4 regions of the Streptomyces sp. NPDC058221 genome follow, and region 2 is predicted to be linked to each of the others. Evidence: riboswitches for the same ligand, from Rfam matches in the RefSeq annotation. Region 2 holds a riboswitch; each other region holds the start of a gene.
What was found. A riboswitch is a leader RNA that binds a small molecule or an ion and turns the genes downstream of it on or off. The one in region 2 is predicted to bind thiamine pyrophosphate.
Positions count from the first base shown of each region.

Region 1: it holds a riboswitch for thiamine pyrophosphate, as region 2 does, so the genes downstream of both, thiC (phosphomethylpyrimidine synthase ThiC) here and thiO (glycine oxidase ThiO) in region 2, are expected to answer to the same signal.
Region 3: it holds a riboswitch for thiamine pyrophosphate, as region 2 does, so the genes downstream of both, ACFVW8_RS25740 (thiamine ABC transporter substrate binding subunit) here and thiO (glycine oxidase ThiO) in region 2, are expected to answer to the same signal.
Region 4: it holds a riboswitch for thiamine pyrophosphate, as region 2 does, so the genes downstream of both, ACFVW8_RS34070 (purine-cytosine permease family protein) here and thiO (glycine oxidase ThiO) in region 2, are expected to answer to the same signal.

Region 1 is NZ_JBHVWF010000035.1:53,992-59,549, reverse strand. Features, by position in the region: gene thiC (phosphomethylpyrimidine synthase ThiC) at 1-1,701, opposite strand, end outside; TPP riboswitch at 1,694-1,827, opposite strand; gene ACFVW8_RS14485 (YibE/F family protein) at 1,898-3,244, shown strand; gene ACFVW8_RS14480 (SsgA family sporulation/cell division regulator) at 3,326-3,763, opposite strand; gene ACFVW8_RS14475 (IclR family transcriptional regulator) at 3,865-4,635, opposite strand; gene ACFVW8_RS14470 (DUF5326 family protein) at 4,873-5,085, opposite strand; gene ACFVW8_RS14465 (cupin domain-containing protein) at 5,246-5,558, opposite strand, start outside.
Region 2 is NZ_JBHVWF010000077.1:29,231-37,320, forward strand. Features, by position in the region: gene ACFVW8_RS23405 (sulfite oxidase-like oxidoreductase) at 40-672, shown strand; gene ACFVW8_RS23410 (DUF4396 domain-containing protein) at 694-1,185, opposite strand; gene ACFVW8_RS23415 (deoxyribonuclease IV) at 1,284-2,141, opposite strand; gene pknB (Stk1 family PASTA domain-containing Ser/Thr kinase) at 2,148-4,064, opposite strand; gene ACFVW8_RS23425 (thiazole synthase) at 4,188-4,982, opposite strand; gene thiS (sulfur carrier protein ThiS) at 4,985-5,203, opposite strand; gene thiO (glycine oxidase ThiO) at 5,200-6,381, opposite strand; TPP riboswitch at 6,379-6,491, opposite strand; gene ACFVW8_RS23440 (NAD(P)/FAD-dependent oxidoreductase) at 6,645-7,922, shown strand; gene ACFVW8_RS23445 (Rv2175c family DNA-binding protein) at 7,973-8,090, shown strand, end outside.
Region 3 is NZ_JBHVWF010000092.1:10,341-18,430, reverse strand. Features, by position in the region: gene ACFVW8_RS25750 (phosphatidate cytidylyltransferase) at 1-374, shown strand, start outside; gene rlmN (23S rRNA (adenine(2503)-C(2))-methyltransferase RlmN) at 479-1,585, shown strand; TPP riboswitch at 1,627-1,743, shown strand; gene ACFVW8_RS25740 (thiamine ABC transporter substrate binding subunit) at 1,825-2,928, shown strand; gene ACFVW8_RS25735 (ABC transporter permease) at 3,015-4,628, shown strand; gene ACFVW8_RS25730 (ABC transporter ATP-binding protein) at 4,642-5,667, shown strand; gene ACFVW8_RS25725 (response regulator) at 5,698-6,399, opposite strand; gene ACFVW8_RS25720 (sensor histidine kinase) at 6,393-7,613, opposite strand; gene ACFVW8_RS25715 (glycosyltransferase 87 family protein) at 7,756-8,090, shown strand, end outside.
Region 4 is NZ_JBHVWF010000171.1:1,110-9,199, forward strand. Features, by position in the region: gene ACFVW8_RS34065 (ArsR/SmtB family transcription factor) at 1-280, shown strand, start outside; gene ACFVW8_RS34070 (purine-cytosine permease family protein) at 665-2,068, opposite strand; TPP riboswitch at 2,059-2,153, opposite strand; gene ACFVW8_RS34075 (formylglycine-generating enzyme family protein) at 2,198-3,163, opposite strand; gene ACFVW8_RS34080 (ROK family protein) at 3,160-4,380, opposite strand; gene ACFVW8_RS34085 (sulfatase-like hydrolase/transferase) at 4,587-6,074, shown strand; gene ACFVW8_RS34090 (ABC transporter permease) at 6,071-6,928, shown strand; gene ACFVW8_RS34095 (ABC transporter ATP-binding protein) at 6,931-7,713, shown strand; gene ACFVW8_RS34100 (aliphatic sulfonate ABC transporter substrate-binding protein) at 7,710-8,090, shown strand, end outside.

The DNA of each region.
Region 1 (5,558 bases), on a different contig from region 2:
GATCTCCGACTGCGAACCGCCGTGCTCACGCCGGATGTCGTGCGAGATCTTCATCGAGCAGAACTTCGGACCGCACATCGAGCAGAAGTGCGCCGTCTTCGCCGGCTCGGCCGGCAGCGTCTCGTCGTGGAACTCCCGTGCCGTGTCCGGGTCGAGCGCCAGATTGAACTGGTCCTCCCACCGGAACTCGAACCGGGCGTCCGACAGGGCGTCGTCCCACTCCTGCGCCCCGGGGTGCCCCTTGGCCAGGTCCGCCGCATGGGCCGCGATCCGGTACGTGATCACTCCGGTCTTCACATCGTCCCGGTTGGGCAGACCGAGGTGCTCCTTGGGCGTCACGTAACAGAGCATCGCCGTCCCCCACCAGGCGATCATCGCGGCTCCGATGCCCGAGGTGATGTGGTCGTACGCCGGGGCGACATCGGTGGTCAGCGGGCCGAGCGTGTAGAACGGCGCCTCCTCGCAGATCTCCTGCTGGAGGTCGATGTTCTCCTTGATCTTGTGCATCGGTACGTGTCCCGGGCCCTCGATCATCGTCTGAACCCCGAACCGCTTGGCGACCGTGTTCAGTTCGCCGAGCGTCCGCAGTTCGGCGAACTGCGCCTCGTCGTTGGCATCAGCGATCGATCCGGGGCGCAGCCCGTCACCCAGCGAGTACGTCACGTCGTACGACGCGAGGATCGTGCAGAGCTCCTCGAAGTGCTCGTACAGGAAAGACTCCTTGTGGTGCGCGAGGCACCACGCGGCCATGATCGAGCCGCCCCGGGAGACGATGCCGGTCTTGCGGCGGGCCGTCAGCGGAACGTACGGCAGGCGCACGCCGGCGTGGACCGTCATGTAGTCGACGCCCTGCTCGGCCTGCTCGATGACGGTGTCCTTGTAGATCTCCCATGTCAGCTCCTCCGCCCTGCCGTCGACCTTTTCGAGGGCCTGGTAGAGGGGCACGGTGCCGATCGGCACCGGGGAGTTGCGCAGTACCCACTCACGGGTGGTGTGGATGTTGCGGCCGGTGGACAGATCCATGACCGTGTCGGCGCCCCACTTGGTCGCCCAGGTCATCTTGTCCACCTCCTCCTCGATGGAGGACGTGACCGCGGAGTTGCCGATGTTGGCGTTCACCTTCACCAGGAACCGCTTGCCGATGATCATCGGCTCGATCTCCGGGTGGTTGACGTTGGCCGGGAGCACGGCCCGGCCTGCGGCGATCTCCTCGCGTACCACCTCGGGTGAGACGTTCTCCCGGATGGCCACGTACTCCATCTCCGGGGTGATCTCGCCCCGGCCGGCGTACGCCAGCTGGGTCACCGGGCGGCCGTCCCGGCTGCGCCTCGGCTGGCGCGGCCGGCCGGGGAAGACCGCGTCGAGATTGCGCAGCCCCCCACGCGGCGAGGTGTGCTTGAGCCCGTCGTCCTCGGGACGCGCGGCGCGGCCGGCGTACTCCTCGGTGTCACCGCGGGCGATGATCCAGTTCTCCCGCAGAGGTGCGAGTCCGCGGCGTACATCGGTGTCGACGGCGGGGTCGGTGTACGGCCCCGACGTGTCGTACAGCGTCACGTCCTTGCCGTTGGTGAGGTGCACCTGACGGACCGCCACCCGGAGGTCCGGGCGTGAGCCCTGGACGTACCCCTTGTGCCAGCCGATGGACTTCCCGGCCTCGTCGCTCTGATTGGAGGCAGGCGTGCGTGCGTCCGCTGTGGTCATGAGACCTACTCCCTACGCCGGCATTACCCGGTAACAGGTTCGGCGGTCGGCGCAGCGTGTCCCGTACGGACGTACGGAGATCAGCGCCCTCTCAGCCCGGTGCTCCGAGCTCCCGCGTGTGCAAAGGTGCCACCACGCTAACGCCCTCACCGGTGTGCTGAACAGAGGGCCCTGTTCTTCTTGCGATGATCGGCCGGTGACGTCCCCTCATATCGACCCCGAGCAGCCGGGTCCTCAGCACCCTCACGCGCACAGCCACAGCCACGGCCCCGCCGCACCCGTTTCCACGCATCTGCGCCGGGTGATCGCCGCCGTGCTGATACCGTTCGCGGCCGCGGTCGTGGTCGGGCTCGTGGTGCTCTGGCCCGGTGGTGCGCCGGCGCACGAGCGCACCGGGGTCGGCTTCGACCGGCAGACGCAGCAGGCCAGGGTGGTGAACGTCGACAAGGTCGACTGCAAGGACGTGAACGCGGCCCAACTGCCCACCAGCGGCGAGTCCACCCCGCCGACGGGAGAGCCGGCCGCCGGTGACAGCGGGGCCGGCCGTTGTGAGAAGGCCGAGATCGAGGTGACGAGCGGCAAGGACAAGGGGCGCACCTTCATCGAGGTGGTGCAGCCCGACGCACCGCGGCAGCTGCGCGAAGGACAGGGGGTGGTGGTCGCGTACGCCCCCGACGCGCCCCACGATCTCCAGTACTCCGTGACGGATGTGAACCGGAAGTTCCCGATGGCGCTGCTGGCCGGGATCTTCGCCGTGGCGGTGGTCGTCGTGGGCCGGCTGCGCGGGGTCATGGCACTGGTGGCGCTCGCCCTGTCGTTCGCCGTGCTGACCCTGTTCATCCTGCCGGCCATCCTGCAGGGGTCGAATCCACTGCTCGTGGCGGTCGTCGGGGCCAGTGCCATCATGCTGATCGCCCTGTACATCTGCCACGGGCTGACGGCCCGCACCTCCGTCGCCGTCCTCGGCACCCTGATCTCACTGCTGCTGATCGGGCTGCTCGGCTCGCTCTTCATCGGCTGGGCGAGCCTGAGCGGGAACACCGACGACAGCACCGGCCTCATCCACGGCCTGTATCCGCACATCGACATGAGCGGTCTGCTGCTGGCCGGCGTCATCATCGGTTCCCTGGGGGTGCTCGACGATGTGACGGTCACCCAGACGTCGGCGGTCTGGGAACTGCACCAGGCGGACCCGACGATGAATACGAAGCAGCTCTACCGGGCAGGGATCAGAATCGGACGCGACCACATCGCCTCAGTGGTCAACACCCTGGTGCTGGCCTATGCGGGCGCCGCGCTCCCGCTGCTGCTGCTGTTCTCGATCGCCCAGAGCAGCGTGGGGACGGTGGCCAACAGCGAACTGGTGGCGGAGGAGATCGTGCGTACGCTGGTCGGCTCGATCGGGCTGGTCGCCTCGGTGCCGGTGACCACCGCACTTGCGGCACTGGTCGTCTCCGCGGACCGTACGGGGCTCGGCGCGGAAGCCGGGGCTTCGGCACCCGTACGGAGCGGCAGAGGACGCCGCCGAAGGACGAGGTCCTGAACGGTTGCACACGGAGCGTGATTCACCCGTTCGGCAGGTGTGGTGTTCGACCGGCACCCAGGCTCCGGGCATGAGAGGCCTTCAGCCGGCGTTCTGTTCCTCGGCCAGAATTCGTCCCAATGCCTCTTCCAGATTGCCCTCGAAGTCACCCAGCGTGCACTCCTGCCCGAGTGGGACGAGCTTGTCCGTCCGGTCGAGAAACGCCACAAGGGGTGCCGTGCCCGCCCTGAAGAGGGCACGGTCCGCCCCCACCTGCAGCCGGATGTGGACGTCGGACAGCCCTTCGGGCTCGGTCGGCCCGATGTGCACATCGCCGTCGCCACTAGGGCTGTTGAGGCCGTCGAGCAGTAGCTCACGGCCAAAGGCCCAGGTGACGGGGGCGTCGCCGGGCAGATGGAAGGTCATCCGGATCGCGTACGGATCGCACACTTCGTACCGGAGCTCCACCGGGATACGGAATGAGAGCTCCTCGGAGACGAGGAAGCTCATCATGACCTCAGCTTGAACCGACTCGCGCATCGTTCAACCCCGCAGTAGATGAATCTGGCCAGGAATGATCCCCCATGGCCCTATTGACGCCATCGTGGTGCACGCGATAGCAGATCACAAGGAGTGATTTTTCAGATACTGATAGAGAACACGAACGAACGCAAGAGGCTGGCCACTTCGCCACGTAGTCGTTCGACTGCGGGGAGCAACCGTTCCTCTTGGTCGAGAGGGACGGAAATGGCCATCGCCGCGGCGGTGAATCCGGCCGTGATCGGGATGGCCGCACAGACCGTCCCGAGGGCATATTCCTGACGCTCGACGACAGGTTCCGTTCGCTCCAGTGACCTCAGCCGTTCAAGGAGCGCCGGACGGTCACGTACGGAGTAGCGGGTCAGCGGGCGCACCGGATGCCGGTCCAGGTGGTCCTCGCGGGCCTTCTCGTCGAGCCGGCTCAGCAGACACTGGCCGATGGCGTGGGCGTGGCCGGTCTCCCGGAAAGCGGCCCACTCGTCCACCGCAGGCGCTGCCGGGGTGTCGGCGACCGCGACGAGTTCGATCTCGCCGTCGCGGTAGATGGCGCAGTACACCGGTGCGCCGATGATGTCCCGCCAGCGGCCCAGCGACTGGGTCATCCGGCTGCGACGGTTCTGCAGTGCGCCGTCGCCCACGAGCCGCTCGGCGGCGGCGCCGAAGAGGAAGACGCCGTTCTCCCGGCGCAGATATCCCTCATGGGTCAGAGTGCGCAGCAGGTGATAGGCGGTGGGCAGCGGAAGCCCGGCCTCCCGTGCGAGCTGTTTGGCCGGGGCCCCGTCGCGATGGGCGCCCACGGCCTCCAGCAGCCTCAGTGCCCGCTGCACCGATCCGATCAATGTCGGCGCAGCGGTACTCGATGCCGCGGTCAACGGTCACCCCCAGGCGTGGTGACGGGCGGTCAGCCCGCCTGTGGAGGCCGCCCCCACATGTCTGCCGCAGGCCTGGGCCCGGAGGCCGGATGCCGTGCAAACCACTGGTCAGGTGGTGACCGACGGGGTTTTCCCAGGCGATGACAGCGTTTTCCACTGTATCGGCAGCGCCCCGAGGGGATGCCGATTCGTCTTCCGCTTAGCTCTGCTGGGCTAACCGTCCGACCGGTCGTGCGGTTACCAGCCGCCGCCCGAGGAGGAGGACGACATGAACTTCCGCACGACGAAGACGACCCCGCCGACCAGAACCACGAAGACCAGCACCTTGAAGAGCAGGCCGATCACGAAGCCGACCACACTGGCGATCAGTCCGCCGAAGACGACGATCGCGATGACGGGCACCGCGATCCACTTCACCCACCAGGGCATTCCCGCGTATATCTCCCGCACGGCCATCGTCCTTACCTCGTCTCTGTGAGTTCCTGCTTCGATGCTAGAGGGGCATGGGCGGTCGGCGGGGCCTCCGAAGCCCTTGAACTCCCCTGATCGATCCCCTAGGGATCCCCGAGAGACGGCTCAGCCTTCGGACGGCCCGGCCCCCTCGGCCGGCTCAGCCCTCGGGCGGCGAGAAGACCACCATCACCCGGAGGTCCTCGGTGATGTGGTGGAACTTGTGCGCCGTGCCGGCAGGTACATACACGACACTTCCTCTGCCCACCTGTGTCGTTTCCATGCCCACGGTGATCGACGCGCGCCCGCTGACGACGAGATAGACCTCGTCCTGCTTGTGCGGCTGCTGCGGGTCGAGCTCACCGGCATCCAGTGCGTACAGGCCGACGGACATGTTCCGTTCGCGCACGAACTGCAGATACGCGCCGTCGTTCGCGGCCCGTTCCGCCTCCAACTCGTCCAGTCTGAATGCC
Region 2 (8,090 bases):
TGGTCATGACCACCCCTGCCTGTCTGTCACCATGGAGTCATGGGTCAGCCGGAAAGCCGGGAACACCGCGCAGCAGAGCAGTCCGGTCTTCCGCCGGGACAGCGACTGCAGCGCGGCTGGCCCGTCACCCATTACGGGCCGGTGCCGAAGTTCAAACCCGACCGCTGGGAATTCCGGGTTTTCGGGGCCACGGCCGACGGGGACAAGCACTGCTGGAACCATCAGGAATTCTCGGCGCTTCCCTTCTCCTCGGTCGTCGCCGATCTGCACTGCGTGACGAAATTCAGCATGCTCGGCGCCGAGTGGGGCGGAGTCCTCGTACGGGATGTCGTGGCACTCGCACCGCCCGCACCTCAGGTCACCCATGTGATGGTCTGGGCCGAGTACGGATTCAGCTCGAACCTCAGGCTCGACGACTTCGCCTCCGAGCGGGCCGTGTTCGCCACCCACAAGGGCGGCGAACTGCTCACCGCCGAGCACGGTTTCCCGCTCCGGCTGGTCGTTCCGCATCTGTACGCCTGGAAGGGCCCCAAATGGGTGCGGGGCATCGAGTACATGACAGCCGACCGCCGCGGCTTCTGGGAGGAGCGCGGCTATCACAACGTCGGCGATCCCTGGAAGGAACAGCGCTACTCCTACCAGGAGGAGCCCGGGGACGGCCCCGAGCTCTGACCGGCCGTTCCCCCGGCCGCCTCAGTGGTGGTACGGGTGCACCACGGCGTGCCCCTTGCCGCGGCCGATCATCCACTTGTTGACGGGTGTGGTGACGACGAAGGCCACGGCCAGCGAAAGGGCCAGCGTTCCCCAGAACAGCGCGTCCGTGAGTGTCGCGTCCATCGCGCCGGGCCACAGGGCGATCACCCCGTTGTCGATCAGCTCCATCACCGCGATGGAGAGGGTGTCGGCGGCGAGGGCTACCCGGAACGCCGTGCGGAAGTCGACGCCGGCCTTCCGGATGGAGCGCAGGGTCAGCGTGTAGCCGAAGAAGAACGCCAGGACGATCGCGAGGACCATCGTCGGCACGTTGCCCCAGCCGAGTGCGGTGCCGATCACCATGCCGAGCACCTCGCCGATGGCACATCCGGTGAGGCAGTGCAGGGTGGCCTGCGCCGCCATCGCCCATCCGACGTGCCCCGTGTGCCGGGCGTGGTGTGCGTGCTCCGTGTGCTGTGCGTGGTCCTGCATGTCGATCCCCCGAAGCCGGATTGCGGGTCCTGTCGACTACAGGAACCGTATACCCCAGAGGGGTATTCCTTATTTCGCAATGTGGGGGCGGGGCCGGGTCAGACCGGGTCGCGCAGTCCCTTCAGCCGGGCGACGTCCGCCGCGTGGCCCTCCTTGCCGCCCGGTGTCTCGATGATCAGCGGCACGCCTTCGGTGGCCGGATGCGAGAACAGCTCCCGGAACGGCTCCTCGCCGATGTGGCCCGCGCCGATGTTCTCGTGGCGGTCCTTGTGGGCTCCGGCCACATCCTTGGAGTCATTGGCGTGGATCAGCTTCAGCCGCCCCTCCCCGACCGTCTCCACCAGCAGGTCCAGCGTCTCCTTCATCCCGCCGGGACCGGCCAGATCGTGTCCCGCGGCGAAGACGTGACAGGTGTCGAGACAGATACCGAGCTTCGGATGGGCGTCGAGCGCGTCGAAGTACGGGCCGAAGTCCCAGGTCCGTGAGCAGAGCGAGAACCCCTGACCGGCGGTCGACTCCAGCAGCAGGAAGGGATCGTCGTCGTGCGTCAGCTCGTCCAGCAGCGGTCGCATATGGGTACGCACCTGGGCCAGCGCCTCCGCCCGGGGCCGGCCGTTGGTCGCCGATCCGGTGTGCACCACGACGCCCAGGGCGCCGATCTCACGGGCCCGGCGCAGGGAGTGGCGCAGCGAGTCCACGGACTTCTCCACGGTCGCCCCGGTGTGCGAGCCGAAGTTGATCAGATACGGCGCGTGGACGTACGCGGGGACGTCCCCGGCGGCGCACTCGGCGCGGAACTGCTCGTCCTGCGCCGGGTTCCCGGCCGGGGTCGCCCAGCCGCGCGGATTGGCGACGAAGACCTGGATGGCCTCCGCGCCCATCTCCCGGGCGTACGGGAGGCCGACCTTGGCGAGGCCGCCGGCCACCGGTACATGGCCGCCGACAGGGTTGCGCATACGGATCTAGAGCCCCTTGGTCTTGATGGTGATGGTGCTGCCCTCGGGGGCCTGGTCGTCGCCCTCGACGGACTGGCTCGCGACCGTGTCGCTGAAGGAGAGGAACGGGCGGTCGACCTTGACCTCGAAGCCCGCGTCCTCCAGCTCGCTCCGGGCGTCGTCGACGTCCTTCCCGGTGACGTCCGGTACGTCGATCATCCGCGGGCCCTTGGAGACCGTGAGCGTGATGGTGTCGCCCTCGGCGACCTCCCGGCCCTCGGCCGGTGACTGCTGCGCGATGTCGCCCGCGTCCTCGGGGGAGTTCACCCGGTCCGGCAGCACCTTGGCCTTCAGCCCCTCCTCGTCCAGCGCGTCGGTGGCGTCCTCGACGGAGAGGCCGGTGACGTCGGGCACATCGACCGGGCTGCCCTTGGAGACCACGATCGCGACCGCGGTGTCCGGGTGGCGCTCGGTGCCCGCCTCGGGATCCGTGCGCACCACCTCACCGGCCGCCTCGTCCTCGCTGAACTCCCTGGTCGTCATGCCGGGCACCAGGCCCGCCTTCGTCAGCTTCCGCTTGGCCTCGGCCAGCGCGACGCCCTGGACGTCGGGCACCTTCACGATCTCGGGCCCGCGCGAGACCGTGATCGACACCGAGCCGTTGCCCCGGATCCGGGCTCCCGACTTCGGGTCGCTGCCGATGACCTTGCCGCGGTCGACGGTGTCGCTGTAGGTCCGTTTGACGTCCTTCAGCTCCAGACCGGAATCCGAGAGCCGCCCCTTGGCCGCCTTCTCGCTCTGGCCGAGCAGCGAGGGGACGTGGGTGAACTGTCCTGAGTTGATGTACCAGACACCGCCGCCGATCCCCAGGACCAGCAGCACGGCGACGACCGCGGCGATGATGCCGCGCTGCCCGCCCAGGCGGCCGGCCCGGCGGGACGGGGGCTGCGGCGGCAGCTGTGGGGGCATCTCCAGCCGGCTGGTGTGGTGGGCGGTGCCCTGGCCGGGCGGCAGTACCCGCCGGATCACGCTCGTGCGGTCCTCGGCGTCGTCGTGCGCCTCGGCGATGGCCTGCGGCGGCAGGGCGTCCAGCTGGGCCTCGGTCAGGCCGGAGCGGGCCCGGCGGGACTCGGCGAGCAGCTCCACCGCGTCGAACGGCCGGACCTCGGGGTCACGGGCGGTGGCGCTCGCGACCAGCTCGTCCAGCCCGGCCGGAAGCCCCGGCACGGCGGCCGAGGGCGCCGGGACGTCCTCGTTCAGATGCTGGTAGAGGACCTGGGCGGGGGAGTCGCCGCCGTGCGGCTTGGTGCCGGTGAGCATCTCGTACAGCACCACGCCGCAGGCGTAGACATCGGCGCGGGTGTCCGCGGTGCCGTGCTCGATCTGCTCGGGGGCGAGGTAGGAGACGGTGCCCAGGATGGACCCGGTGGTGTTGGTGACGGTGCCCACGGCCCGTACCAGGCCGAAGTCGGCGACCTTGACCCGGCCGTCGTCGCCTATCAGCACGTTCTCCGGCTTCATGTCCCGGTGCACGAAGCTCGCCCGGTGCGCGGCACCGAGCGCGGCGAGCACCGGCTCCAGGATGTCCAGCGCGGCCCGCGGCTGCAGTGCGCCGCGCTCACGCAGCACATCGCGCAGGGTGCAGCCCGCGACGTACTCCATCGCCAGGTAGACATACTGCCCCTGGGCGCCCTGGTCGAAGACCGCGACCACATTGGGGTGCGCGAGCCCCGCCACCGACTTGGCCTCACGGATGAAGCGCTCGACGAACGAGGCGTCGGTCGCGAGCGCCGGGTGCATCACCTTGAGGGCGAGCACCCGGTCGAGCCGGGTGTCCATGGCCCGGTAGACCGTGGCCATGCCGCCCACGGCGATGCGGGCATCGACGCGGTAGCGGCCGTCGAGCAGCTGCCCGACGAGAGGGTCCTGGAGGGTCGTATCCACGCAGCGAGTCTACGAGCCGCCACGGACACCACCGACTGCCCGGGGCAATCCTGCGGTCGTACTGCAGCCGAGCCGTGACAGGGACATGCGATCCACCGCGGCCACGGCTCCGGACGGCACGGATCAGAACGCCGGGCGCTCCGGATCCAGCGCCGCACGCCCCGCCACCGGCGACGACGCCTCGGCGAAGTGGCGGCGCGGGATCCGGCCCGCTCGGTGGGCCAGCCGGCCGCCCTCCACCGCATGCCGCATCGCGGCGGCCATCAGCTCGGGTTCCTGGGCCCGGGTCACCGCCGAGGCGAGCATCACAGCCGCGCACCCGAGCTCCATGGCCAGCGCCGCGTCCGACGCCGTCCCCGCGCCCGCGTCCAGGATCACCGGGACCCGTGCCTGCTCGGTGATCAGCTGGAAGTTGTGCGGATTGCGGATGCCCAGGCCCGAGCCGATGGGGGAGCCCAGCGGCATGACCGCCGCGCACCCCACGTCCTCCAGCTTCCGGGCCAGCACCGGGTCGTCGTTGGTGTAGGGCAGGACGGTGAAACCGTCGTCCACCAAGGTCTCCGCGGCGTCCAGCAGCTCGATCGGGTCGGGCAGCAGGGTCCGCTCGTCGGCGACCACCTCCAGCTTGACCCAGTCGGTGCCGAGCGCCTCGCGGGCCAGCCGGGCGGTGAGCACGGCTTCTCCCGCCGTGTAGCAGCCCGCCGTGTTCGGCAGGACGCGGATGGAGAGCTTCTCCAGCACGGAGAGCACGGAGCCCTGCACGGTCGGGTCGAGGCGGCGCATCGCGACGGTGGTCAGCTCGGTACCGGAGGCGGTCAGTGAGCGTTCCAGCACATCGAGGCTGGGGGCCCCGCCCGTCCCCATGATCAGCCGGGAGCCGAAAACGGTGTCCCCGAGGGTGAAGAGGTCGTCGGACACGGTCAGCCCCCCTGGACAGCGGTCAGGACCTCGACCCGGTCGCCCTCGGTGAGCGCCGCGGCGGACCACTGGCCGCGCGGGACGACGGTCTCGTTCAGGGCGGCCGCGACCCCCGAGGGGGCCGCCGTCAGAGTCGCGACGAGGGCGTCCAGGGTGGTGCCCGCCGCGACGGCGAGGGCCTCGCCGTTCACGGACACGGAGAGGGTGGTGGGCGCGGTCATGCGGGCTGCTCCTGACGTACGGGGGCGGCGACGGCCGGGAACCGGCCGGGGGAGAAGGGGCGGGCCACCTCGGGCAGCTCGCCGTCGGCCAGCAGCTGCGCCATGGCGTCACCGGTGACGGGTGTGAGCAGCACCCCGTTGCGGTGGTGGCCGGTGGCGAGGTGGAGGCCGGGCAGTGCCGTGCGGCCGAGCAGCGGCGCGTTGTCGGGTGAGGCGGGGCGCAGACCGGCCCGGGTCTCGGTGAGCGGCAGCTCGGTGATGCCGGGCACCAGCTCGTGGGCGTCGCGCAGCAGCTCGTACACCCCGCCGGCCGTGACGGTGGTGTCCCAGCCCATCTCCTCGCTGGTGGCACCGATGACCAGCTCGCCGTTCTCGCGCGGCACGAGGTAGACGTGGCTGCCCCGGACCATGGCCCGCACGGTGCGGCTGAGGAAGGGGGCGTACGCGGTGGGTACGGTCAGCCGCAGCACCTGGCCCTTGACCGGGCGGACGGGTGGCAGGACGTGGTCCGGCACCCCCGCGAGCCGGCCGCTGAAGCTGCCCGCGGCGAGCACGGTCTGATCGGCGGCCGGCCGCGAACCGTCGGCCAGTACGGCGCCGACGGCCCGGTCCCGCACCACCGCGAGCTCCTCGGCCCGTTGACGGTGGAAGACGACCCCGGCCCGCTCGCACGCGGTCAGCAGCGCGGTGGCCAGCCGGCGAGGATCGACCTGGTGGTCGCCGTCGACCCGCAGACCGCCGCGCACGCCCGGCGCCAGCATCGGCTCCAGGCGGCGGCAGTCGCGGCCGGTGAGCCATTCCGACTCCAGCCCCGACCGGCGCTGGAGCTCGTGCAGTTCCCGCAGATGGGCGCGGTCGTCGGCGTCCAGCGCGACGGCCAGGGTGCCGCAGGCGCGGAACCCGATGTCCTGTCCGCTCGCTGCCTCCAGCTCGGCCGCGAAGGCCGGATAACGCGCGGCCGAGGCGACGTTCAGCCCCAGCAGCATCTCTTCGCCGTAGTGCAGTTCGGTGACGGCGGCCAGCATGCCGGCCGCGACCCGGGCGGCCCCGCCGCCCGGATCCGGATCGACGACGGCGGTGCGCAGACCGCGCTGCGCGGCCCGCCAGGCGGTGACGAGCCCGATGATCCCGCCCCCGATGACGAGGACGTCGGACCCGCTCGTGCGGTGGATACGCATGGGCGTCCAGCCCCTCCCTTCGCCGGCATGACCCGGATCAGGTTCGTACGGTCGGAGGCCGCCCAGCCTCCCTCTCAGCCCGGTGCGCCCGGGCTCCCGCGAGTGTTTTACGTGGGGCCACCCTAGACCCCGCCCCCGGGACCGGGTGAAGGGCCTGCGGGAGCGGCGGGAGGGCAGCCGTGCGGGCGCGGCGGAGGCGCCGGCGGAGGCACCGGCGGAGGCACCCCTTTCCTGACGGGTCGTCAGTTGATTAAGGTGGTCGGGTGAACGAGCAGCAGCGGGCAGAGCGGCCGGAGCGGCAGTCGGAACAGGCGGGGCGCCGGGTGGTCGTCGTCGGCGCGGGCATGGCGGGGGTGCAGACCGCCGTGGCTCTGCGCGAGCAAGGCTTCACCGGCGCCGTCACCCTGATCGGAGCCGAACCCCATCAGCCGTACGACCGCCCCCCGCTGTCCAAGGCGGTCCTGCTCGGCAAGGCCGAGGAATCCGCCTTCGACATCGACTTCGAGGCGCTCGGCATCGAGCTGCGGCTGGGCTGCGAAGTCACCGGCGTACGCGGCACCGACCATGAACTGGACACTTCCGCCGGGCCCGTTCCCTACGACGTCCTGGTCATCGCCACCGGCGCCGAGCCCGTCGTGCTGCCCGGCTCCGACGGCGTGCCCGGCGTCCATCTGCTGCGCACCCTCGACGACGCGGCCAGGCTGCGGCCCGTCCTGGACGCGCGGCACCCCGTCGTGGTCGTCGGCGCGGGCTGGATCGGCGCCGAGTTCGCCACCGCGGCCCGCGCCGCGGGTTGCGCGGTCACCGTCGTCGAGGCCGCCGAACGGCCCCTCGCCGGCGCGCTTCCCGCCGAGGTCGCGGCCCCGATGGCCGCCTGGTACGCGGAGAGCGGCGCCGAACTCCTCACCGGGGCCAGGGTGGCCCGTATCGAGCCGGGCCGCGTGGTCCTGGCGGACGGCCGCACCGTCCCGGCCGGCGCGGTCGTCGTCGGGATCGGCGCCCGGCCGGCCACCGGCTGGCTGGCCGGCTCCGGCGTCGCGCTCGGCCCCGACGGATCGGTGACCGCCGACGCGGCCCTGCGCACCTCGCTGCCCGATGTGTACGCCGTCGGTGACTGCGCCTCGTTCCCCTCGGCTCGCTACGGGGCACGCCTGCTGGTCCACCACTGGGACAACGCCCTGCAGGGGCCGCGGACCGCGGCCGCCCACATCGTCGGGGCCGGCGGGGACGGCGCGCGGCCGCCCGCCTACGATCCCGTGCCCTACTTCTGGTCCGAGCAGTTCGGCCGGTTCGTGCAGTACGCGGGCCACCACGCGGGCGCGGACACCCTGCTGCGGCGAGGCGATCCGGCCGGTGCCGCCTGGTCGGTGTGCTGGCTGCGGGACGGCGTCCTGGTCGCGGTACTCGCCGTCGGCCGGCCGCGCGATCTGATCCAGGGGCGCAAGCTCATCGAGGCGGGGGCGCGGCTCGACCCCGGGCCGGCCGGTGACGCGTCCGTGCCGCTGAAGTCGGCGGTCCTTCCGGAGGTGGCGGGACCCTGAAGGGCTGAGTCCGGGTATCGGCTGTCAGTCCGGGATGGCAGGCTTGTCCTGTGACCGAGATTGACGCAAAGATCGATGCTCTCGTCCCTGCCTGGCTCCACCTGCCGGACATCGCCGAATTGTTCGATGTCCAGGTGACGCGTGTACGGCAGCTGGTCAAGGATGGCC
Region 3 (8,090 bases), on a different contig from region 2:
TGGTCAGTGACACCGGCGCCTACGCCGTCGGCTGGCGGTTCGGCAAGCACAAGCTCGCGCCGCGCATCAGCCCCGGGAAGACCCGCGAGGGCCTCTTCGGAGCCGTCGCCTTCGCCATGGCGGCCGGTGCGCTGTGCATGCAGTTCCTGATCGACGACGGTTCCTGGTGGCAGGGCCTGCTGCTCGGCCTCGCGGTCGCGGCCAGCGCCACCCTCGGTGACCTGGGCGAGTCCATGATCAAGCGCGATCTCGGGATCAAGGACATGGGGACGCTGCTTCCCGGACACGGCGGGATCATGGACCGGCTGGACTCCTTGCTGCCGACCGCCCCGGTGGTCTGGCTGCTGATGGTGATTTTCGTCGGCTCCAGCTGATCATCGACTGATGAACCCCTTCTGACCTGCGTTTTTATCGGTGAGGGTCCGTTGTCCACAGGGCGGCGGGCCCTCACTGTTCTGTCTGCGACACTGGAAGAACCATGCCTAAGCCCGGAGAACTCACTTTCGTCGCGCCCCGCGGAGCCAAGAAGCCGCCGCGGCACCTCGCCGACCTCACGCCCGCCGAGCGCAAGGAAGCCGTCGCCGCGACCGGCGAGAAGCCCTTCCGCGCGCAGCAGCTCTCGCAGCACTACTTCGCGCGGTACGCGCACGACCCGTCGGAGTGGACCAACATCCCGGCCGGATCGCGGGACAAGCTCGCCGAGGCGCTGTTCCCCGATCTGATGTCCGTGGTCCGCCACATCAGCTGTGACGACGACACCACCCGCAAGACGCTGTGGAAGCTGCATGACGGGACGCTCGTCGAGTCCGTTCTGATGCGCTACCCGGAGCGGGTCACGATGTGCATTTCCTCGCAGGCGGGCTGCGGGATGAACTGCCCGTTCTGCGCCACCGGGCAGGCCGGTCTCGACCGCAACCTCTCCACCGCGGAGATCGTCCACCAGATCGTGGACGGCATGCGTGCGCTGCGCGACGGCGACGTCCCGGGGGGCCCGGCGCGGCTCTCCAACATCGTCTTCATGGGCATGGGCGAGCCGCTCGCCAACTACAACCGGGTGGTCGGCGCGATCCGTCGGCTGACCGACCCCGAGCCCGACGGGCTGGGGCTGTCGCAGCGCGGGATCACCGTCTCCACCGTCGGCCTGGTGCCGGCGATGCTGCGGTTCGCCGACGAGGGCTTCAAGTGCCGGCTCGCCGTCTCGCTGCATGCCCCGGACGACGAGCTGCGCGACACCCTCGTACCGGTGAACACCCGGTGGAAGGTGCGCGAGGTGCTGGACGCCGCGTGGGAGTACGCGGAGAAGTCCGGACGCCGCATCTCCATCGAGTACGCGCTGATCCGCGACATCAACGACCAGGCCTGGCGCGGTGACCGGCTGGGCCGGCTCCTCAAGGGCAAGCGGGTGCACGTCAACCTCATCCCGCTGAACCCGACGCCCGGCTCGAAGTGGACCGCCTCGCGGCCCGAGGACGAGAAGGCGTTCGTCGAGGCCATCGCCGCCCACGGGGTGCCGGTGACCGTGCGGGACACCCGGGGCCAGGAGATCGACGGGGCCTGCGGGCAGCTGGCGGCGTCCGAGCGCTGAGGCCGAAATCGGCCGTGTAGCCTGGGCTCGAAATCAATTTAATATTCCGACAGGGGAGCGCCACAGCGCTGAGAGTGCGGCACCGAGGACAGGTTGGCCGCAGACCCTCTGAACCTCGCCCGGGTCATTCCGGGTAGGAAGTTCGGACCTTACTCAAGCTGTTGCGCCCTGCCCGCTTCCGGTTCTCCGCCGGTGCGGGCAGGGCCGCGTCTCTTCCTGGTCATCCCAGGAGGAATCACATGAGCACCACCCAGAAGATCGCGGTGACGGCCGTCGCCGCCGCGCTCGGCGCCACCGCGCTCGCCGGATGCGGAAGCTCCGACGACTCGGCGTCCGGTTCAGGAAGTACCGGGAGCTCCGGCTCCAAGACCGTCACGCTCGTCAGCCACGACTCCTTCAACGCCTCCAAGGGCGTGCTGAAGGAGTTCACCCGGGAGACCGGCTACACGGTCAAGGTGCTGAAGAGCGGGGACGCGGGCGCGGCCCTCAACCAGGAGATCCTGACCAAGGGCTCGCCCCGCGGCGACGTGTTCTTCGGCGTCGACAACACCCTGCTCTCGCGCGCCCTCGACAACGGCCTGTTCACCTCGTACAAGGCCAAGGGCATCGACCAGGTCGCAGCCGACGTGCAGCTGGACGCGGAGAAGCACCGGGTCACCCCGGTCGACACCGGTGACATCTGCGTCAACTACGACAAGAAGTACTTCGCCGACAAGAAGCTGGCGCCGCCGACGTCCTTCGCCGATCTGGCGAAGCCCGCGTACAAGGACCTTCTCGTCACCGAGAACGCCGCGACCTCGTCGCCCGGCCTCGGCTTCCTCCTCGGTACCGTCGCCACCTACGGGCAGGACGGCTACCAGGACTACTGGAAGAAGCTGAAGAACAACGGCGTCAAGGTCGTCGACGGCTGGGAGCAGGCGTACAACGAGGAGTTCTCCGGCTCCGCGGGCGGCAGGAAGGCCAAGGCCGACCGGCCGCTCGTCGTCAGTTACGCCTCCAGCCCGCCCGTCGAGGTGCTGTACGCGGACCCGAAGCCGAAGACCGCCCCGACCGGGGTCGCCACCGGGACGTGCTTCCGCCAGATCGAGTTCGCCGGTCTGCTGGACGGTGCGAAGAACGAGGCGGGCGGCAAGGCCCTGCTGGACTTCCTGATCGGCAAGAAGTTCCAGGAGGACATGCCGCTCAACATGTTCGTCAGCCCGGTGACCAAGGGGGCGAAGGTGCCTGACCTCTTCACGAAGTTCGGCGCAGTTGTCGACAAGCCGACGACCGTCGCCCCGGACACGATCGCCAAGAACCGTGAGCAGTGGGTCCAGTCATGGTCCTCGCTCGTAGTGAAGTAGCGAAGACTCCCGTACGCGGACCGGGCGCGGGCGGGAAGGGCGCACGCGCCCGGGCGCGGCGCGGGAGCGCGGTGCGGCTCGGCCTGATGGCCGTGCCCGTCGCCTTCTTCGCGCTGTTCTTCGCCTATCCCGTCGTCGCGATCGTCGGACGCGGGCTCAAGGCCGACGGGGTCTGGCAGTTCGGCCGGTTCGGCGAGGTGCTCACCCGGCCGGACATTCAGGACGTCCTCTGGTTCACCCTCTGGCAGGCGCTCGCCTCGACCGCGCTGACGCTGCTGATCGCACTGCCGGGCGCCTATGTGTTCGCCCGGTTCGACTTCCCGGGCAAGCAACTGCTGCGGGCGGTCGTGACGGTGCCGTTCGTGCTGCCGACCGTCGTCGTGGGCACCGCGTTCCTGGCGCTGCTGGGACGCGGCGGCCTGCTCGACGAGCTGTGGGGAGTGCGGCTCGACACCACGGTGTGGGCCATCCTGCTGGCCCATGTGTTCTTCAACTACGCCGTCGTCGTGCGTACCGTCGGCGGGCTCTGGTCGCAGCTCGACCCCCGCCAGGAGGAGGCCGCACGGGTCCTGGGCGCCGGGCGGTTCGCCGCCTGGCGGCGCGTCACCCTTCCGGCGCTGGCCCCTGCCCTGGCTGCCGCTGCGCTGATGGTCTTCCTCTTCACCTTCACCTCCTTCGGCGTCGTGCAGATCCTCGGCGGCCCCGGATTCTCCACGCTGGAGGTGGAGATCTACCGGCAGACCGCACAGCTGCTCGCCCTGCCCACGGCCGCCGTGCTGACGCTGGTGCAGTTCGTCGCGGTCGGCGCGATCCTCGCCGTGCACGCCTGGACCGTACGGCGCAGGGAGACCGCCCTGAAGCTGGTCGACCCGGCGCAGACCGCCCGCAGGCCGCGCGGCGCGGGCCAGTGGGCGCTGCTCGCAGGCGTCCTGCTGACCGTGCTGGTGCTGATACTGCTGCCGCTCGGCGTACTGGTGGAGCGCTCGCTGGACCTGTCCGGCGGCCACGGCTTCGCCTACTACCGGGCGCTGGCGTCGGCGGATGCGAACAGCGGGACGTTCCTCGTCGCGCCGCTCGAAGCGATCTGGAACTCGCTGAGTTACGCCCTGGCCGCGACGGCCATCGCCCTGGTCGTCGGGGGCCTGGCCGCGGCGGCGCTGACCAGGCGGGCCGGGCGGCTGGTCAGGGGCTTCGACGCCCTGCTGATGCTGCCGCTCGGGGTCTCCGCCGTCACCGTCGGCTTCGGCTTCCTGATCACCCTGGACAGACCGCCGCTGGACCTGCGGACCTCCTGGATCCTGGTGCCGCTCGCCCAGGCGCTGGTCGGGGTGCCGTTCGTCGTGCGGACCATGCTGCCGGTCCTGCGTGCCGTGGACGGGCGGCTGCGGGAGGCGGCCGCGGTGCTCGGCGCCTCACCGCTGCGGGCCTGGCGCGAGGTGGACCTGCCGCTGGTGCGCCGGGCACTGCTGGTCGCGGCGGGCTTCGCGTTCGCCGTGTCGCTCGGTGAGTTCGGCGCCACGGTGTTCATCGCACGGCCCGACAACCCGACGCTCCCGGTCGCCGTCGCACGGCTGCTGGGGCGGTCAGGGGATCTCAACTACGGCCAGGCGATGGCCCTCAGCACCATTCTGATGCTCGTCTGCGCCCTCTCGCTGCTGCTGCTCGAACGTATCCGCACCGACCGATCCGGAGAGTTCTAGGGATGCTGACACGATGCTGACACTCGAATCGGCCGGCGTGCGCTTCGGCGACCGGACGGCGCTCGACGCGGTCGACCTGGAAGTCGCCGAGCACGAGATCGTCTGCGTGCTGGGGCCGAGCGGCAGCGGGAAGTCGACGCTGCTGCGGGTGGTCGCCGGACTCCAGCACCCGGACGGCGGGCGGGTCCTGCTCGACGGCGCGGACCAGGACGGGGTGCCGGTGCACCGGCGCGGGCTCGGCCTGATGTTCCAGGACCACCAGCTCTTCCCGCACCGCGACGTCGGCGCCAACGTCGCCTTCGGACTGCGGATGCACGGGGTGAGCCGGAGCGAACAGGACCGCAAGGTCGCCGAACTCCTCGATCTGGTGGGGCTGCCCGGCGCCGAGCGGCGGGCCATTGCCGCGCTCTCCGGCGGCGAGCAGCAGCGTGTCGCCCTGGCGCGCGCGCTCGCACCCCGCCCCAAGCTGCTGATGCTGGACGAGCCGCTCGGCCAGCTGGACCGCAGCCTGCGCGAACGCCTCGTCGTCGAACTGCGCACCCTGTTCGCCCGGCTGGGCACCACCGTGCTCGCCGTCACCCACGACCAGGGCGAGGCCTTCGCGCTGGCCGACCGTGTCGTCGTGATGCGTGACGGACGCATCGCCCAGGTGGGCACCCCCCTGGAGGTCTGGCAGCGTCCCGCATCGGCCTTCGTCGCCCGCTTCCTCGGCTTCGACAACGTGGTGGAGGCGACGGTCACCGGCGAGGCCGCCGATACGGACTGGGGCAAGGTCCCGGTGCCCGCCGGATCACCGCAGGGGGCCTGCGATCTGCTGGTGCGGCCGGCCGGGGTACTGATCGGCGACCCGGAGGGCGGTCTGCGCTGCACCGTGGCCGCGCGCACCTTCCGCGGCAACCACGTCGCCGTGAAGCTGCACCCCGAGCACGGACCGGCCCTGGACGCCGAGTGCCCGCTGCGCGGCACACCGGACGAGGGCGCCGTCGTCGGCGTCACCTTCGACGCGTCGGAGAGTGTCGTGCTGCCCGCCGTGCTGTGACCGGTCGCGGCTCACCGGCCCGCGTCGGGCTCACCGGCCCGCGCCGGGCTCCGTGGGCCGGGACCGGCCCGCGCCGGTCCCGGCCACGACCAGCCCCAGTTCGTACGCGAGGATCACCGCCTGCGCCCGGTCCCGCAGCTCCATCTTCGCGAACAGCCGGTTGATATGCGTTTTGACCGTGTGGGCGGTGATGGTGAGCCGGTCCGCGATGTCGGCGTTCGACAGACCCCGGGCGATCAGGACGAGCACCTCCACCTCCCGTGTGGTCAGACCCTCGACGGAGCGCGCGGGCGGAGCGGCGACCCGCTGGCGGGTGAACTCCGCGATCAGCCGGCCGGTGATGTCCGGGGAGAGCAGCGCCTGGCCTTCGGCCACCACCCGTACCGCGTGCAGCAGTTCGGGGAACGTCGCGTCCTTCAGCAGGAATCCGCTGGCCCCCGCCGTCAGCGCGTCGTACACGTACTCGTCGAGCCCGAACGTCGTCAGCATCAGCGCCCTGGTCGCACCGCCGGAGCCCGCGATGATCTCGCGCGCCGCGTCGATGCCGTTCAGCCCCGGCATCCGGATGTCGAGCAGCGCCAGATCGGGGCGGTGCTCGGCGGCCATCCGGACAGCCGCGGTCCCGTCCTCCGCCTCGCCCACCACCTCGATGTCCGGCTGGGTGGCGAGCAGTCCGGCGAACGCGGTCCGTACGACGGCCTGGTCATCGGCCACCATCACCCGGATCACCACGGCAGCTCCGCCTCGACGAGAAAGCCGCCGCCCGGGCCCCGGCCCGCGGTGAGCCTGCCACCGAGCAGCGCGGCCCGCTCGTTCATCCCGACCAGTCCGTGGCCGGTGCCCTCGCCCAGCGGGGCGCGGGGCCCCGGCCCGTCGTCACCGATCCGGACGGCCAGCAGACCGCTCTCGTAGACGAGCTCCACCACCGCCCGGGCCCCCGGGGCATGGCGGCGCACATTCGTCAGTGCCTCCTGCACGATGCGGAAGGCCGACAGCTCCCAGGACGGGGGCAGCTCCGGCTGCGCACCGCTGATCCGCAGCTCGGCCGTGCCCCCCACCGCCCGGTGCTGCTCCACCAGGTCGTTCAGCCCGGCCAGTGTCGGCTGCGGGGCCGTCGCCGTACCCGGCTCCCGGTCGGTGCGCAGCACTCCGAGCATCCGCCGCAGCTCGCTCATCGAGGCACGCGCCGTCCCCGCGATCTGCTGGAAGGCGTCCCTGGCCTGCGGGGACAGCCCCGGGGTGGTGTAGGTCGCCCCCTCCGCCTGCACGGCGATCATGGAGACGGAATGGGCGATCATGTCGTGCAGCTCCCTTGCGATGGCGGCCCGTTCCGCCTCGGCCGCCTGCCGCCGCTCCATCACCAGCAGTCTGGACTGGGCATCGGCCCGCTCCTTGCGGGTCTCCTCGCGTGCGCGCACCGCGTCGCCCATGCTCACGGCTCCCAGGATCACCACCGTCAGCGCCAGCGTCTCGGCGTACAGCCCGAGACTGAACCGGTCGGTGCCCTGGATCATGGGCAGCCCCGGCGATCCGGCGCGTGCCCAGCGGTCGATGTGCACGAGGTTGACCGTGAGCGAGGCCAGCGCACCGCCGACGACGAGCAGGGCCGGGTGCTGCACGCGATGCCGGCCCAGCGTGTAGCTGCCGATCAGGGTGCCGGCCACGGTCGCGTACGCCATGTTGCCGTCGGTCCCGAAGCTCAGCAGGGCCGCGCCGACGGTCAGGAAGCCGACGGCGGGCCGCGTGCCCCGCCACATCAGGGAGGCCGTGCAGACCAGCACCCCGAACGTGGTGATCACCGAACCCGGAACGGCGATCAGCTCCCCCGCCGCGAACAGCGTCAGCGCACCCCCGGTCAGCCATGGGTACGCGGGCGCCGCCGCCCACCGGCGCGCCCACAGGCGCACCCGCTGGACCCGGGCGCGGGGCGTGATCGTGCTGTTCATACCCAGGATTGTTCGGCACGGGAGGCCGTCGGCGCATCGGAGCAGGGGTGGAATTCCCCGCCGCGTCTCATGCCACGGGTTGAGAGCGAACACCGGATTCCGGTGTGACGTGCCGTGGGAGCCGCGTTCCTAGCCTCGGTTCATGGACGTAACAGCAGGTCCCGCGGCGGCCGCGGGGACCGTACCCCTCTCGCAACGCGGAGCCTGCGCGGCCCTGTTCGGTCCCGGTCCGCGGCGCGGCGCGGCCGGGTGGGCCGGCTGCGCCGCGGCGGCCCTGCTCCTCGCGCTGTGCTCCGGACTTGCCCCGCACCGGATCTGGGGTGCGTCGGCCGCCGTCGGATACGCGAGCGCGGTGTGGCCGGCCGCCCGAGGGCGGCGCCGTACGGCGGCCGCGCTCGCGGCCACCGGCGCGGTGGGGCTGCCGCTGCTGGTCCTCGTGCTCATGGGCCGGGCCCAGCTGGAGGTGGAAGTCGTCGC
Region 4 (8,090 bases), on a different contig from region 2:
CGGCCTCGGGCTCACCGATGCCGGGGCGAGCTGGCTCGGAGAGCTGGGCATCACCGTCCCGACAGGCGTGCGCCGACCGGCGGTGCGGCCGTGTCTGGACTGGACGGAACGCCGCCCCCACCTGGCCGGCGCCGTCGGTGCCGCACTGTGCAGTCATGCGTTCGACACCGGCTGGATCGCTCGCGTGGGCACCACGCGCGCCGTCGCCGTCACCCCGCTCGGCCGTCGGGAGTTCAATCGCCACCTGGGCCTGTCGGGTGACCTTTTCTCGCAGAAGTGAGCACTTCCGGGGTCATGGCTTCGGTGGCGTACCGAAAGGTCTCTCGTCCCCCTCCCACCGAGGAGGAAGCGGCCGAGCGGCGGCTGTGGGCCACCACGGTCTTCATCCCGGAAATCCCGGACATCCGGGCCATGTGCGACCTCGTCCTCGACCACACGGACCTGCTGAGGGAGCCGCACATGCCGCCGCTCCTGCCCAAACTATGCGCACACGTGGCCGGTTACGAGAACACTGCTTCGACTTCGCGGCCTGCCTGGTGGCCGCGGTCGTCTCACTGTTCCGCGGAGGCCGCTACATCCACGGCGAGACGGCGGGCGCGAAGGCCACAGCCGCACCCGCTGCGCGCCACCCCCTCGGGTAGCGCGACGACCACCTGCCCGGCTGTCAGCCGTCACGGTGGCGCAGCCGCAGCGGGGCGTAGACCGCGAGGGCCACGAGGAAGGCCACCCCGTAGGCGAGATCCGCCCCGTGCAGCGCCTCGGCGACCGGGCCCACGTACAGGCTGGTGCTCATGAACGGCACCGCTGCGGCGAAGGCGACGGCGAAGGCGGTGAGCGCCGGCCACCACGGCTGCCGGCGGGAGCTCTCGGCGGCCAGGTCGATGGGGGAGTGGCCGCGGGCCCTCGCCCGGACGAGCCAGTCGACGGCGACGATCGCGACGAACCCGGGGATCCAGTAGCCGACGAGAAGCAGCACGTTCTGGAAGCGTGTCGTGGTGTCGGCCGCGTGCATCCACAGCACGAGTGGGAAACCGAGCGCCGCGGCGAGTGCCGCGGCGACGGGGCGCGGCAGCCGGACGCCCATGGTCTGCAGAGCCAGTGATCCGCTGTAGTCGTTCATGGCGTTGCTGCACAGCGCGGCCAGCGCCACGGCGAGCAGCCCGAACGCTCCGAGCGCGCCCCCGCCGAGCAGGGTGTCGATGCCGCGTGCGGTCTGGTCGGTGAAGACGGACGCACCCCACAGACCGAGGGTCTGGACGGCCACGAAGGAGGCGCTGACCCCGAGCAGCGTGCACCAGAACATGCGCGGCCGGGACGCGGTGCGCGGCAGATAGCGGCTGAAGTCGCTGGCGTACGGGGCCCAGGACAGCGCCAGGCTCAGGGCGATCGTGCAGGTCAGGACGAACGCCCCCGCCCGGTCGGCGCCGTGCACGCTGCCGGTGGCGGCGGGGTGGACACCGTCCAGGAGCTTCGTGGACAGGACAGCGAAGGCGGCCGCGAGGGCAAAGGTCATGACAGTCTGGAGCCGGTGGATCACCTCGTACCCCAGGACGCCGAGCGCGCCCTGGGCGGCCATCATGACGAGCACTCCCAGCCAGAACGGCCAGCCGCACAGCTGGGCCAGCGCGTCCCCGCCGAACAGACCGATCAGCGCGTCCCAGGCGATCGACGACAGCCACTGCAGTGCGCCGGGCAGCACCACCCCCCGGCCGAACGCCAGCCGCGCGAGCGGGAGTTGACCGGCTCCTGTCTGGCTGCCCCAGGTGCCCAGATACGCGGTGGGCACGGCGCCCACGAGTGTGCCGAGCACGACGGCGGTGAGCGCTGTGGCGAAGTCCAGGCCCAGCGCGATGCCGACGGTGCCGGTGAAGACGCCGGTCATGGTCAGGTTGGGGGCGAACCATACGGTGAACAGCCGGCCAGGCCCGCCGTAGCGGCGGTCCTCGGGCACCGGGGCTATCCCGTGCGCCTCGATACGCAGATCGCCGGGGGCGGTGGGCATGCGCCCGTCGAAAGCGGGCTGCGGGTCCGCGGCCGCTCGCTCGTCCTGGGCATACGGCAATGACATGAAGACATCCCTCCGCCAGTGCTAACTGGTTCAGGTTCGACGGGTGTGTTCTCAGCCCCTGTGCGGGGCACCCCGTGTCCGGTGCGGCGGCCAGGATAGCCGGGTGTGCGCGGAGCGCGATGAGGGGGGTCAGACGGTGAGCGCGCAGCGGAAGCCGCCGTGGCCCGTCGTGCTGTCGGGGGTGTTGGAGGTGCGGGCGGCGACCCGGTAGCGGTTGCAGTAGGAGCGGTGGCACAGGTACGAGCCGCCCCGCAGTACCCGGTTCTCCCCGTGCGGAGGTCCTGCCGGGTCGGTGCGGGTCTCCGGGCGGCCGGCGGCGTGCCAGTCGGCGCTGAACCGGTCGGCGCACCACTCCCACACGTTGCCGGAGGTGTTGTACAGGCCGAAGCCGTTGGGGGTGTACGCCTTGACGGGTGCGGTGCCCGCGTAGCCGTCCGCGCGTGTGTTGCGTACCGGGAAGTCGCCCTGCCAGATGTTGCAGCGGTGCCGGTCCTTCGGGGTGAGCTCGTCGCCCCAGGGGAAGCGGGCCCGGACGAGTCCGCCGCGCGCCGCCTTCTCCCACTCGGCCTCGGTGGGCAGCCGCTTGCCGGCCCAGCGGGCGTAGGCGCTCGCGTCGTTCCACGACATATGGACCACCGGATGGTCGCGGCGGTCACCGACCGAGCTGCCTGGCCCCTCGGGCGCCCGCCAGTGCGCCCCGGACACCCCGCGCCACCAGGGGGCGCCGGGCACGGTGCCCGGCAGTACGGCGTGCCGTGCCTCCTGCGGGATGAACGAGCCGAACACGTAGGACCAGCCGATGAGTTCGGCCTCGGTGCGGTAGCCGGTGGCCTTGACGAAGACCGCGAACCGGGCATTGCTGACACAGGCCGCGTCGATGTGGAACGCACCGACGCTGACCTCCCGCACCGGCCCCTCCCCGTCGGCAGGGAACGCGTCCTCGTCCTCGCCGCCCATCAGGAACGGCCCGCCCGGCACGGCGACCATGCCGCGCAGGAGGTCGGCGGACCCGCGTACCGGCACGTCGAAGTCCGCGGGGGGAGCGGTGGCCGCCGGAGCGGCGCGCTTGCGGGCGGGGCCGCAGCAGGCGCTCATCGGGCGGTCTCCCCAGGTGTGTCGGCGGCCGGTCGGTCGAGCAGCTCCTCCAGGTCCTGGCCGGTGGTGCGCAGCAGGAGGGCCACCCCGCCGAGCGCGGCCGCCTCACCGTCGAGGGTGGAACCCCGCACCTCGATGGTGCGGGGGGCGGACGGCAGGGAGAGCGCGGCGAGCTGTTCCCGGATGGGGGCGAGGACGAGGTCGTCGAGGGCGGCCGGTTCCCCGTAGACGACGATGCACTCGGGGTCGACCTGCGCGGCGAGGGCGGCGAGGACCCGGCCCGCGGTGACGGCCGCGGTCCGGACCACTTCGGCCACCTCCGGCAGCCCCTCGGCGGCGAGCCCGATCAGCTCCGCGGCGTCCCGGGCCACCACCCCGCGATCGGCGCAGGCGGCGAGCAGCGCGGGCACGGAGATGAGGCCCTCCAGACAGCCGCGGCCACCGCAGTGACAGGGCTTGCCCTCGGGATCGCAGCTGGTGTGGCCGATCTCGCCGGCCGCACCGTGCGCGCCGTGCACCAGAGCGCCGTTGACGACCAGTCCGCCACCGACCCCCTCGGACCAGCGAAGGTAGACGGCGTTGTCGAAGCCGCGGGCGGCGCCCCAGGTCACCTCGGCGAGCGCGGCGAGCCGGGAGTTGTTGTCCGTGAGCACGGGGGCGTCGAAGTGCCGGCCCAGCTCGGCGGCGACATGGCCGGCGAACGGCGTCATCGTGCGCGGATCGCCGGAGGCCGGATTCTGCACGAAGCCGGGGAGGCCGAGGCCGATGCCCTGGACGGGAGCGAGGCTGATGTTCTCGCGCCGCACCAGCTCCTCGACGGCGCGGATCGCCTGCGCGGCCCGTTCGGCCGCGCCGCTGTCCGCCGGTACGGGGGCGCTGTACCGGCCGACGATCTCATGGGCGCAGTTGGCCACCACCACATGGATCCGTTGGCGCTGGAGATCGATGCCGATCAGCTCGGCGCCGCGGGAGTTGAGGGAGATCTCCAGGGCCGGCCTGCCCCGGCCGCGCGGCTGCTCCGGGTCGGGGGCCGGCTGCTCGACGACGGCCTTGCGTTCCAGCAGATCGGACACGATCGCGAACAGGGTGGTACGGGAGAGACCGACCCGCGCTTTGAGCTCACCGCGGCTCAGCGCGCCCGACCTGCGCAGTTCACCGAGTACGGCGGCTTCGTTGGCCCTGCGCAGGCGTTGCAGGGCATCGGTGCGTTCCGTCATGGACGCATGGTCGATCGGTCAAGGGGTTTCTGTCAACGCACGGGACGAATTCACACAATGTTTATTCCCAAGGGTTGACGTAAAAAAGTGGTCCTCCCTACAGTTCCGGTCAATTGCCCGCGCCGGCACGTCCCGCAGCACCACTGGGCCGCGTACCGGCCGGCGCCCCCGCAGCACAGTGAGCGACCACCGAAAGGGCGGCCCGAGTGCCTCCGCGCAACGTCCTGTTCCTGATGACCGACCAGCACCGGGTCGACACCCTGGGCTGTTACGGCAACCCGCTCGTCGATACCCCGGCCCTGGACGCCCTGGCGGCCGGGGGGACCCGCTTCGACCGCTTCTACACCCCGACCGCCATCTGCACGCCGGCCCGCGCCTCACTGGCCACCGGCCTTCACCCTTTCCGCCACGGGATGCTGAACAACCCCGAGCGCAACGGCGGCAGCAAGGACGAACTCTCCGACGAAAGCCCCATGCTCTGGAGCCAGTTGATGGACCAGGGCTATTCGGTCGGTCACGTCGGCAAGTGGCACATCGGCCGCGAGCGGGGCCCCGAGTTCTACGGCCTCGACGGCGAGCACCTGCCCGGCGCGCTCAACCCCGTCCACCACCCCTCGTACGAGAAGTGGCTGGAGGACAACGGCTTCCCGCCCTTCGCGGTGCGCGAACCGGTCTTCGGAACGGCCGCCAACGGCACCGGCCGCGGACACCTCATCGCGGGCCGGCTCCAGCAGCCCGCCGAGGCCACCATCGAGGCCTTCCTCACCGACCGCACGCTGGGCCTGCTGGACCGCTACGCCGGTGAATGGAAGGCGACCGGCAAGCCGTTCATGCTGTCCTGCCACTGGTACGGCCCCCACCTGCCCTACCTGATCCCCGACAGCTACTACGACCTGTACGACCCCGACGACGTCCCGCTGCCCGCCTCGATGGCCGAGACCTTCGCCGGCAAGCCCGAGGTGCAGCGCCAGTACAGCGCGTACTGGTCGTCGGACGGCTTCGACGCCGCCGCCTGGCGCAAGCTCATCGCCGTCTACTGGGGTTACGTCACGATGATCGACCACCAGGCCGGGCGGCTGATCGAAGCGCTGAAGGGACACGGTCTGTGGGACGACACAGCGGTCGTCTTCACCGCCGACCACGGCGAGTTCACCGGCGCCCACCGGCTCAACGACAAGGGCCCGGCGATGTACGAGGACATCTACAACATCCCCGGCATCGTCCGCGTCCCCGGCGCCCCCGCCCAGGTCAGCGATGACTTCGCCAGTCTCATCGACCTCAACCCGACCGTTCTCGAACTGGCCGGCGCGCCCGTGCCCGACAGTTGCGACGGCACCAGCCTGCTGCCCCTGCTGCACGGGGCCGGAGCCGGGGACACCCGCGACGAGATCGTCGCCGAATTCCACGGCCACCACTTCCCGTACTCCCAGCGCATGCTCCGCGACCGGCGCCACAAGCTGGTCCACAACCCGGAGAGCGTGCACGAGCTGTACGACCTGGAGACCGACCCGCACGAACTCCACAACGTGTACGAGGCACCCGCCTACGCGCACGTCCGGCGCGACCTCACCGCACGGCTGTACCGCGAACTGCTGCGCCGCGGCGACCCCGCCTACACCTGGATGAGCTACATGGCGGACATCGGCGGCGACCGGGCGGCGGACGTCGACGGTGTCGCGGAGGAGGTGGCATGAAGACCCCGGTCGACGCCCCCGTGGAACACCGGGGCGAGCGCGCGGCCCCGGAAGGCGCGAAGAGCCCCGAGCGCCGCGGGGACGCCAGGAAGAAGCCGCGCGGCACCGGACGTCTCACCGACGCGCTGCTCGCCCTCGCATCCGCCGCGCTGGGCCTGCTCGCCTGGGCCGCCCTCGCCAACAGCGGCATCGACGGCTTCCCCGGCCCCGTCGTCGTGGCCCGCCGCGCCGGTGAACTCATCGCCGACGGAACCCTTTTCGCCGACGCGGGCGCCAGCCTGAAGCGTGTCCTGACCGGCTACGTCCTCGGTGTCGTCCTGGCGATACCGGTCGGCTTCGTCATGGGCTGGTACCCCGTCGTGCGCAAGCTGATCGAGCCGTGGCTGCAGTTCTTCCGCATGGTGCCGCCGCTCGCGATCATCCCGCTCGCCATCGTCCTCATGGGCATCGACGAGACGCCGAAGATCTTCGTGATCTTCCTGGCCTCGTTCCTGTCGTCCGTCGTCTCCACCTTCCAGGGCGTCGTCGCCGTCGACGTCACCCTCGTCAACGCCGCCCGGGTGCTCGGCGCCAGGGACCCGCAGGTCTTCGTCGGCGTCGTCGTACCCGCATCCACCCCGTTCATCCTGGTCGGCATGCGGATCGGGCTCGGCGCCTCCTGGGCCACCGTCGTCGCCGCCGAACTCATCGCGGCCCAGGGCGGGCTGGGCTTCCGGATGCAGCAGGCCCAGCTCTACTACGACCTGCCGACCATCTTCGTCCAGCTCATCGCGATCGGCGCGATCGGCCTCGCCATGGACCGGCTGCTGCTCCTCGCCGAGCGCCGGCTCACCCACTGGCAGGAACGGCGGTAACCATGCCCACCATCAACTTCCGTGACGTGACCCGCGACTTCGCGGTCAAGGACGGCGACTTCCTGGCCCTGGACCGGGTCAGCCTCGACATCGACGACGGCGAGTTCGTCACCGTCGTCGGCCCCTCCGGCTGCGGCAAGAGCACCCTGATGAACATCGCCGCAGGGCTCCTGGACGCCACCGGTGGGGAGGTGACCGTCGACGGCACCCCCGTCCGCGGACCCGCACCCGAACGGGGCGTCATCTTCCAGCAGTACGCGCTCTTCCCCTGGATGACCGTCGCCGCCAACGTCGAGTACGGCCTCAAGGTCGCGGGTGTCAAAAAGGCGGAGCGCCGACGGCGGGCCCGTGAGGTCATCGAGCTCGTCGGCCTGACCGACTTCGCCGGCTCCCTGCCCAAGACGCTCTCCGGCGGAATGAAGCAGCGCTGCGCCATCGCCCGTGCCTACGCCGTGGACCCGAAGGTCCTCCTCATGGACGAACCCTTCGGCGCCCTCGACTCCCTCACCCGGGTCCGGATGCAGGAGTCGCTCCTGGACACCTGGGGCCGCGACCGGCGCACCGTCATGTTCATCACCCACGACGTCGACGAGGCGGTCTTCCTCGCCAACCGCGTCGTCGTCATGGCGGCCCGCCCCGGCCGCATCCACACGGTCATCCCGGTCACGCTGCCCTACCCGCGTACCGAGGAACAACGGCTGTCCCCTGAATTCTCCGAACTGCGTGCCCAGGTGTGGCACGCCGTCCACCACCAGCCGGCCCCGCTCGAAGGAATGGTGTCATGAAGTCGATCCGCGCAGTCGGCCGCCGAACGGCCGGCCTGCTCCTGGCCCTGTCACTCGTATCCGTCGCCACCGGCTGCGGGGGCGGCTCCTCCTCGGACGCCGCCGACGGCGGACCGCAGAAGGTGAAGTTCGGCTACATCGCCGACTACAGCGGTTCCGTCGCACTGGCCGTCGCCCAGAAGCAGGGACTGTGGAAGAAGGCGGGTGTCACCCCCGATCTGAAGGTGTTCACCAACGGCCCGCTCCAGGTCCAGGCACTCGGATCCGGCGACCTGGACTTCGGCTACCTCGGCCCCGGCGCCCTGTGGCTGCCCGCATCCGGCCGTGCCCCCATCGTCTCCGTCAACATGCTGGGCCTCGCCGACCGCGTCATCGCC